3 regions of the Streptococcus lishijunsis genome follow, and region 3 is predicted to be linked to each of the others. Evidence: predicted binding sites of a transcription regulator. Region 3 holds the regulator's gene; each other region holds the start of a gene.
The links. Region 3 encodes CtsR, which represses protease genes until heat stress. Its sites were predicted from a motif close to TTGGTCAAAAAAGGTCAAANA; they were not measured.
Positions count from the first base shown of each region.

Region 1: ACLN19_RS00490 (ATP-dependent Clp protease proteolytic subunit) is a predicted target of CtsR. The motif match lies at 1,977-1,997, and genes of this name have one in related genera.
Region 2: ACLN19_RS07565 (ATP-dependent Clp protease ATP-binding subunit) is a predicted target of CtsR. The motif match lies at 1,088-1,108, and genes of this name have one in related genera.

Region 1 covers NZ_JBLBUC010000001.1:90,875-94,154, reverse strand. Annotated here, with positions in the region: gene ACLN19_RS00505 (ABC transporter substrate-binding protein) at 1-391, opposite strand, end outside; gene ACLN19_RS00500 (DUF2129 domain-containing protein) at 516-821, opposite strand; gene ACLN19_RS00495 (YlbF/YmcA family competence regulator) at 811-1,263, opposite strand; gene ACLN19_RS00490 (ATP-dependent Clp protease proteolytic subunit) at 1,339-1,929, opposite strand; gene upp (uracil phosphoribosyltransferase) at 2,121-2,750, opposite strand; gene ACLN19_RS00480 (MalY/PatB family protein) at 2,845-3,280, opposite strand, start outside.
Region 2 covers NZ_JBLBUC010000020.1:22,116-25,395, reverse strand. Annotated here, with positions in the region: gene ACLN19_RS07575 (amino acid ABC transporter permease) at 1-426, opposite strand, end outside; gene ACLN19_RS07570 (DUF1797 family protein) at 555-785, opposite strand; gene ACLN19_RS07565 (ATP-dependent Clp protease ATP-binding subunit) at 1,180-3,280, shown strand, end outside.
Region 3 covers NZ_JBLBUC010000029.1:9,846-13,125, reverse strand. Annotated here, with positions in the region: gene tsf (translation elongation factor Ts) at 1-520, shown strand, start outside; gene ACLN19_RS08425 (COG2426 family protein) at 594-1,061, opposite strand; gene ACLN19_RS08420 (CtsR family transcriptional regulator) at 1,249-1,713, shown strand; gene ACLN19_RS08415 (ATP-dependent Clp protease ATP-binding subunit) at 1,710-3,280, shown strand, end outside.

The sequences.
Region 1 (3,280 bases), on a different contig from region 3:
CATAAAGCTGAGAACTTGGTGATGATGACGCAACCGCACCTGAGGTTGCTGGTCCTACAATAGCATTGACTTTTTCTTGAGTCGTCAAGCTAGTCGCTACTGTTGCAGATTCACTGTTATCAGATTTATTATCTTTTGAGATAACTTCGATTTTTTTACCATCAATGCCACCAGCCTTGTTGATTTCTTCAACTGCCATCATGGCACCTTTTTTCTCAGCCGAACCATAGGCTGAAACACTTCCTGTAAGCTCAAAGTTCATCCCTAATTTAAAGGTATCTCCAATCTTAGTGCCTTCTGCTGACGAGCTGACACTTGGAGGAGAACTACAAGCTGCTAAAAGGACAGTGGAGATAAAGGCAACTGCTATAAAAGCCAATTTTTTCTTCATCTTTTATTCTCCTTAATAGAATCTTAAAAATAAATACAAATACAAGGATACAGAATTATCAGAAAATTGTCAAGAACTTTATTTCACAAATAATCAGACTAGATTATTTAGAGCCTTTATATGGCTATTCTAATAAGGTTATATCTTTTTTGGGATAAATGGTTAATTTATCATCTTGAGCAATATCCGCTAGATTACCGACAAAATGAACGTCAACTTCATCTTGGTGTGAACGCCTTACAGATTTAACATATTTTAATTTTTTTAATTCTGCTATAATATCATTTTCTAAAAGTGCATCTATATATAAACTCACATAGCGCATGCGTCTTGAGTGGTAATTGATATCTCCATATTTTTGAAGTTTTCGCACATCTCTATTGTAGTAGAGATAGACGATAAGATGCGTCCGCTTAGGATTATTCAGCATGAGAACTCCTTTCTCTGATAGGATTTTCATTAGGTTTATGGTGGCGCTTGTGAGGTGCCAAAGGAAGCCCTGTATCGACAAAAATATCGCTGGAAACCGCTTCTGATAATTGCCGACTAATCTTAGCTAGACTCTCTTGTAAGCGGGTCTCTGATTGGCGCAAGGCTACTAGCTTAGGATGGAGATCTAGCTGACGTTTTAAGCGATAGAGCTCTTTTTTCTGTTCTTTGATTTCAGAGCGAAAAGCGCTATAGGCTGCCTCTTTTTCATAACTAGAGCGCTTTTCTTCAAATATCGCCATCTTTTGGGCTAAGTCTCTATCTTTAAGGACAGCCTCTTTAGCTAAACGGTAGCACTTAGCCTCTTCTTGAATCACAAAGGCTTCTACTAACTCTTCAATCGCATCATCTATAGCAAGTAACTCTTCATCAATACGTAACATACCTTCATTATACTATAAGTTGATAGACAAAAAAAGCACCAATCACCTTCCAGTGATCAGTGCTTAGCTCACGCTTTATTGCAATTCATTATTTTCCATAATTTCGTCAATAAAACCATACTCTAGGGTTTCTTTAGCAGACATCCAATTGTCACGTTCAGCATCAATATGGACTTTTTCAAGAGGCTGACCAGAATTCTTGGCTAAGATTTGCTCTAAGTTTTGACGTGTTTTCAGCAAATGTTCAGCCGCGATAGCCATATCCGTCTGCTGAGTGCCACCGCCAGTACCACCCATTGGCTGATGAATCATATACTCAGCATTTGGTAGCATAAAGCGTTTGCCACGTGCACCGCTTGAGGCAATAACAGTCCCCATAGAAGCTGCCATCCCCATGACAATCGTTTGCACATCAGATTTGATGAAGTTCATCGTATCCACAATCGCAAGACCTGCTGACACAGAGCCACCTGGCGTATTAACATACAAGTAGATATCTTTGGTGCTATCTTGTGCATCCAAAAATAACAACTGAGCAATGATAGAGTTGGCCATATTGTCCTCAACAGGACCTGTCAACATGATAATACGGTCTTTCAATAAACGTGAATAGATATCATAAGAACGTTCACCACGACTAGTTTGTTCGATAACTACTGGAATCATAACGAGTTATTCTCCATTTCTTTGATAATTGATATTATTATAGCTTTTTGGTCAAAAAAGGTCAAATAAAAACTATTGTTTTTAGCAAAGGTTTAGCAGGAGTGCTAATTAGACAGGCTCCATATAGAAAAACGACCCTCAAACTCCAAGGGAGCTAACGGTCGTCTCAAGCCTATCTCTTGATAAGTAGCTTATTTAGTACCAAAGAGGCGATCCCCAGCATCACCAAGCCCTGGAACAATATAACCATGCTCACTGAGCTTTTCATCCAGAGCCGCTGTATAGATGTCAATATCAGGATGAGCATCTTGTAGGGCCTTAACCCCTTCTGGTGCTGCTACTAGACAGACAAACTTGATATTGGCTGCTCCACGTTTTTTCAGCGAATCAATAGCCAAAATCGCAGAACCACCTGTCGCTAGCATAGGGTCAACCACAAAAATCTGACGTTGATCGATATCTTCTGGTAGCTTAACAAGATATTCAACAGGCGTCAATGTCTCCTCATCACGATACATCCCAATATGACCAACCTTAGCCGCAGGTACCAAGCTCAACAGCCCATCAACCATACCAATACCTGCACGAAGGATAGGAACAATAGCTAACTTTTTACCAGCTAATTTCTTTTGGACAGTCTTTGTAATGGGAGTCTCTATCTCCACATCTTCAAGAGGCAACTCACGTGAGACCTCATAGCCCATCAACATGGCAATTTCATTGACTAATTCACGAAAATCTTTTGTTGATGTTGATGTTTGACGTAAAATAGACAATTTGTGTTGAATCAATGGATGTGAAATCACTTGAAATTTTCCCATAATAAAACCACCTTTTCTAGTCTGAGACTTTCTCTATTGTGAGCTTATTATACCATAAAAAGTTGATTTTGACGATCTTTTACGTGGGAATGCCTTAACCAAAAACCTGACACAACCGCTTTACAGCTTCTCTAATGATCGCTTTGGGAGCTGCTGCATTTAACCTAAAATGCTTCTCTCCTTCACGTCCAAAAGTAAGACCGTCATTTAACAGCAGCTTAGCTTCATGACGAAGTTTATAGGCTAACTCTTCATGGCTAAGATGGTAAGCCGAAAAATCTAGCCAGATAAGGTAGGTCGCTTCTGGTTTCATCACCTTGATCTGTGTCTCTTTTGCCAAAGTATCTACGACATAGGTAATATTGTCTTCTAACACCTGCTTTAAGGCATTTAGCCAAGACCTTCCTTCTCTATAGGCTGCCTCAGTTGCTACATAGCCAATAGTTGCTATCTCATGTTGGTTATTGACCAGCTGCTGATGCGTAAAAGCTTTTTTTAATGTTTCATTTTCAATAATAGCAAAACTATTT
Region 2 (3,280 bases), on a different contig from region 3:
CCCTAACGAATAAGCCGCTTCTAGCTGACCTTTTGGCACAGCTTCAATACCCGCACGAACAATCTCAGAGATATAAGCACCACTATTTAAAGACAAGATGACAATCCCTGGCATAATCCGTGAAAAATCCATATCAATAACACCAAAACCAACCGTTGGCATGCCATTAAAAAAGCTCATCCATGCAAAGGCTATAGCAATTTGCACCAGCATCGGTGTCCCACGAAAAATCCAGACATAAGCACTAACCAACCACTTAAAGAAACGGACTTCATGCCCCATAATCACCAGATGCCCACGCTTAATCAAAGCCACTAAAACACCGATAATACTCCCAAAAAAGACCACACAAATCGAAATCATAATGGTGACTAAGACACCATAATTAAAATAAGCTAAGTACTGTGGCAAAAATGAAAAATCCACTACTCTTATCCCCCTAAAGCTAAATGATTTATTGATTATACCATATATTGAATAAAGATACAACCTTTATTCATTTTTACTTAGTAGCCTTTTGAAAACAAAAAAATCCAAGAAAACTTGGATTTTTCTTAATAGAGCAAATCGTAAATTTCCATCGCAATCAAGTCAATGCTATCAAATTGATAAACTTCACGAGCATTGACATCGCGCAAGGTAAAGACAGGACCATTTTCTGCATCGTTGCTAAAGCCGACCTCTGCGACAACAACGCCCTCACGTTCAAAGTTGCGTTTAAGATTACCACCATCTGTCGCCATCAATTCCAAACGATTGATGATTCTCACCAAATGTGATTCCATGTTAATTCTCCTCTTAGTTTTTAATGTCACTTTATTTTACCATAAAATAGGGCTCTAGGACAAGAAAAACTCTTGATTGATGAGATAAGCTGACGATTTTAAGATAATAATGACAATCACAACAAGACTTTACGACCATCACAAATCGCCAAGCCTAACAAATAGTTGCTTTTATACATTTTAAATTCTATATTTATTCATTTCCAACTATTCTATTCTTTTTAGCACTTTAAGACAAAGAGTGCTAAAAACTAATCTTTTTTCTTGCATTCTAAAAAGTGCGTGCTATAATAGAACTATAAAGTTTGACCAAGTTTGACTAATCAATACTAACTTGGTGCTAATAGCCTTAACGCTTAGCATAGCAGATTGATTAAGAAGAAGGGGGTAATCTATGCTCTGTCAAAATTGTAATCTTAACGAAGCAACTATTCATCTCTACACTAATATCAACGGTCAACAAAAACAGGTTGACCTCTGTCAAAATTGTTATCAAATTATTAAGACAGACCCTAATAACAGCCTCTTGTCTGGCTTGACACCTAAAGCAACAAATCAGCAAAACACTAATAACTTTAATCCACTTTTTGATGATTTCTTTGGTGATTTAAATAACTTTCGTGCCTTTGGTGGTCAAGATTTGCCAAACACACCACCAACACAAGCAGGAGGAAATTCTGGAGGTGGCAACAATCGCCGTCCTAATCAACCTAAAGCGCCTCAACAAGAACCTGGTCTCCTTGAGGAATTTGGTATCAACATTACAGATATGGCACGCCGCGGGGATATTGATCCTGTCATTGGACGTGACAGTGAGATTGTCCGTGTCATCGAAATTCTAAACCGCAGAACCAAAAATAATCCTGTCCTCATCGGAGAGCCTGGTGTTGGTAAGACCGCTGTTGTTGAAGGTCTCGCCCAAAAAATTGTTGACGGGGATGTCCCTCAAAAACTCCAAGCCAAGCAAGTCATTAGACTAGATGTGGTCAGTCTCGTACAAGGAACTGGCATTCGCGGACAATTTGAAGAGCGTATGCAAAAACTCATGGAAGAAATTAGAGAGCGTCAAGACGTTATCCTCTTTATTGACGAAATCCATGAAATCGTAGGAGCAGGCTCTGCTGGGGATGGCAATATGGATGCTGGTAACATCTTAAAACCAGCTCTAGCGCGCGGAGAGTTGCAGTTAGTAGGGGCAACAACGCTAAATGAATACCGCATTATCGAAAAAGATGCTGCTCTTGAGCGCCGTATGCAACCTGTTAAAGTTGACGAACCTAGTGTCGAAGAGACCATCACTATTTTAAAAGGGATTCAAAAAAAATACGAAGACTATCATCACGTCAAATATAGTGACGATGCCATTGAAGCCTCTGCTGTCTTATCTAATCGCTATATCCAAGACCGCTTCTTACCAGATAAGGCAATTGACCTACTCGATGAAGCAGGCTCTAAGATGAACCTCACTCTGAATTTTGTAGATCCTAAAGAGATTGACAAGCGTCTCATTGAAGCTGAAAATCTCAAAGCTCAAGCTACACGTGATGAAGATTTTGAACGCGCTGCTTATTTCCGCGACCAGATTGCTAAATACAAGGAAATGCAACAACAAAAAATCGATGACCAAGATACACCTATCATTACTGAAAAGACTATCGAGCATATCATCGAAGAAAAAACGCATATCCCTGTCGGTGATCTCAAAGAAAAAGAACAATCACAGCTTATCCACTTAGCGAGTGACCTCAAAAAGCACGTCATTGGGCAAGACGAAGCTGTCGATAAAATTGCTAAAGCCATTCGTCGTAACCGTGTGGGATTAGGAAGCCCTAATCGCCCAATCGGTTCATTTCTCTTTGTCGGACCAACTGGTGTCGGAAAAACAGAATTATCTAAGCAACTGGCTATCGAACTCTTTGGCTCTAGTGACAGCATGATCCGCTTTGATATGAGTGAATACATGGAAAAACACGCTGTCTCAAAACTAGTCGGAGCTCCTCCAGGCTATGTTGGCTATGATGAAGCTGGACAATTAACCGAAAAAGTCCGTCGCAATCCTTATTCTCTTATCCTACTTGATGAGGTAGAAAAAGCTCATCCTGATGTCATGCATATGTTTCTTCAAGTCCTTGATGATGGACGCTTGACAGATGGACAAGGGCGTACTGTCAGCTTTAAAGATACCATTATCATCATGACCTCAAATGCTGGAACTGGCAAAACAGAAGCTAGTGTTGGGTTTGGTGCTGCAAGAGAGGGACGGACAAACTCTGTTCTTGGCGAATTAGGGAACTTCTTTAGCCCAGAATTTATGAACCGTTTTGATGGTATCATCGAATTCAAACCACTTAGCAAGGATAATCTCCTCCTTATCGTTGACTTGATGTTAGAGTCTGTCAACAATCGTCTAGCCGTTAATGGCATCCACCTAGATGTCACTGATAAAGTCAAAGAAAAATTAGTTGACTTGGGCTATGACCCTAAAATGGGCGCTA
Region 3 (3,280 bases):
AGCAACTGCTAAACAAGTGGCAATGCATATCGCTGCTATGAAACCTACTGTTCTTTCTTATGAAGAGTTGGATGCACAATTTGTTAAAGATGAATTGGCACAATTGAACCACAAAATCGAGCAAGACAATGAAAGTCGTGCTATGGTTGGTAAACCAGCACTTCCATTCTTGCAATATGGTTCTAAAGCTGAATTGACAGACGACGTTATCGCTCAAGCTGAAGAAGCTATCAAGGCTGAATTGGCGGCAGAAGGCAAACCAGAAAAAATCTGGGACAAAATCATTCCAGGGAAAATGTCACGCTTTATGCTTGATAATACACAAATTGACCAAGCTTACACACTTCTTGCGCAAGTCTATATCATGGACGACAGCAAGACAGTTGAAGCTTACCTTGAGTCTATCAACGCTAAGGCAGTTGCCTTTGTTCGCTTTGAAGTAGGTGACGGTATCGAAAAAGCAGCTAATGATTTTGAAGCAGAAGTTGCTGCTACAATGGCTGCTGCCCTTGAAAACTAAATTAAAAGCTCAGTTATCTGAGCTTTTTCTTATTGCATAGAAAAACGTAGCTTTTAAGCTACGTTTTCACTGTTTAATTGAGGAAATTGAGTCCTAAAAGAGTCACAAATCCCATGATAATACCTGCTAGTACGACACCTAGCATAATAGAGATGACACTTTTTTTAAAGTCCCAGTCAAGAATGCTAGCGGCTAAAGTTCCTGTCCAAGCGCCTGTTCCAGGAATTGGAATACCGACAAAGAGAAGTAAAGCGATAAAGACACCACGCTCTCCTGCAGCTGCTTCTAGTTTTTTACCACCGCTGTGTCCTTTTTTAAGACACCAAGTGAAAAAATTGCCGATAACAGGCTTATCAGCTCCCCACTCTAAGACACGTCTTGCAAAGAAGAAGATAATAGGTACAGGAATCATATTTCCAATAACGCCAATAATAAGAGCTTGCCAATAAGGAATCCCTAAAGCTATCGCAAATGGGACAGCTCCTCGTAGCTCTACCAAGGGAACCATGGCGATAAGGAGGGTCAATAAATACGTCTTCATAATATAACCTTTCTGATATAGTGTCTGTTTTTGAGACAGAACACTTTCTTTATTTTATCTTATATAAACTATTTTGACAACTTTAAAGACTAGGAAATGAGGACTTTTATAAGGTCTTTGTTTCCTAATGGCGTGTTTTTTGATATAATAAATGTCAGTATTAGTCAAAGTTGGAAAGGAGACGCTAATGGTTACTAAAAATACTTCAGATAATATTGAAGATTATATAAAAAGCCTTTTGGCGCAATCTGGTATCGTAGAAATCAAACGCTCGCTGTTAGCAGATACTTTTCAAGTCGTGCCTAGTCAGATTAATTATGTGATTAAGACACGCTTTACCGAGAGCCGTGGGTATATCGTGGAAAGTAAGCGTGGTGGCGGTGGCTATATCCGCATTGCCAAGGTGCATTTTTCAGATAAGCATCAGTTGCTTGGTAATCTTCAAGCGTCTATTGGAGAGCAGGTGAGTCACCAAGTATATGCCGATGTCATCGAGTTGTTATTTGAAGATGATGTTATTAGTGAGCGTGAGGCACATTTGCTATTGGTTAGTGCTTGTGATGATGTTTTGGGCGACGATGCAGCGAAAATTCGTGCACGGATGTTGCGTAAGTTATTGCAGAGATTAGATAGAAAAGGATTTCATCTATGAGTGAGTATTCATATAAATTACAAGAAGTATTTAGTTTGGCTCAGTACGAGGCGGCTCGCTATGGGAGCGAGTACTTGGAGACTTGGCATGTCCTTTTAGCCATGGTTGGTATTCGTGAGTCTGTTGCTGGATTGACCTTTGTCGAATACGAAGATAAAATTGCCCTAGAAGAGTACGAAGCGGCAGCTATTTTAGCGATGAATCAAGTGCCAGAGGATAATGTGTCTGTAACATTTCGTCCACAGTCTAAAGCCTTAGTTGAAGTATTAGATATGGCAGAGAAGATGTCACAGGTCACTGGTGCTAAAGATATTGGGACAGAGCATGTCCTTCTGGCGATGTTGGTCAATAAAGATTTGTTGGCGACGCGTCTCTTGGAGATGGCTGGCTTTAAGTACAAAGACGAGGGAGATTCCTTACGCCTGTTGGATCTTCGGAAGTCGTTGGAGCGTCATGCAGGGTTTAGTAAAGATGATATCAAGGCGATTTATGCCCTTCGTAATCCCAAGTCTGCTAAATCAGGTGCTAATTTCTCTGATATGATGCGTCCGCAAAGTACAGCAGGTGATCTGGAAGATTTTACACGTGATTTGACGGCTCTAGCGCAAGAAGGGCGATTGGAGAAAGTCGTAGGACGTGATAAGGAAATCAGCCGTATGGTGCAAGTACTTAGTCGCAAAACTAAAAATAATCCTGTCCTAGTAGGTGATGCAGGTGTCGGTAAGACGGCTTTAGCTTATGGTCTTGCTCAGCGTATCGCAGCAGGTGAGATTCCATATGAACTACGTGATATGCGTGTCTTAGAGCTTGATATGATGAGTGTCGTTGCAGGGACACGTTTTCGTGGTGACTTTGAAGAACGTATGAACCAGATTATTGCTGATATTGAAGAGGACGGGCACATTATTCTCTTTATCGATGAATTGCATACGATTATGGGATCTGGAAGTGGTATCGATAGCACTTTGGATGCGGCAAATATCCTAAAGCCAGCTCTAGCACGAGGGAGCTTGCGGACAGTTGGCGCTACAACGCAAGAAGAGTATCAAAAACATATTGAAAAAGATGCGGCTCTATCTCGTCGTTTTGCCAAGATTTTGATTGAAGAACCTAGTGTTGATGAGGCTTATGAGATTTTGCAGGGCTTGAAAGAGGCCTATGAAACCTTCCATCACGTGATTATTTCAGATGAAGCTATCCGTACAGCTGTAGATAGCGCTCATCGTTATTTGACGAGTAAGCAGCTACCTGATTCGGCTATTGATTTGCTAGATGAGGCTAGTGCTAGCGTGCAGATGATGGTCAAAAAAGACAAGGAAGCTTTTCTTACTTCTGTTGATGAAGCTATTTTACAACAAGATATGGACTTGGTCAGTCGTTTACTCAAACACTCTAAAAAAGGAACAAAGCTAAAACCACGTGAGATAAAGGCAGAGCATATTCTAAAAACTTTGAGTAACTTATCAGGTATCCCTGTCGAGAAGATGACTCAAGCGGACAATAAGCGCTATCTGACTTTAGAAGCAGAACTCCACAAGCGTGTCATTGGTCAAGATGAGGCGGTGTC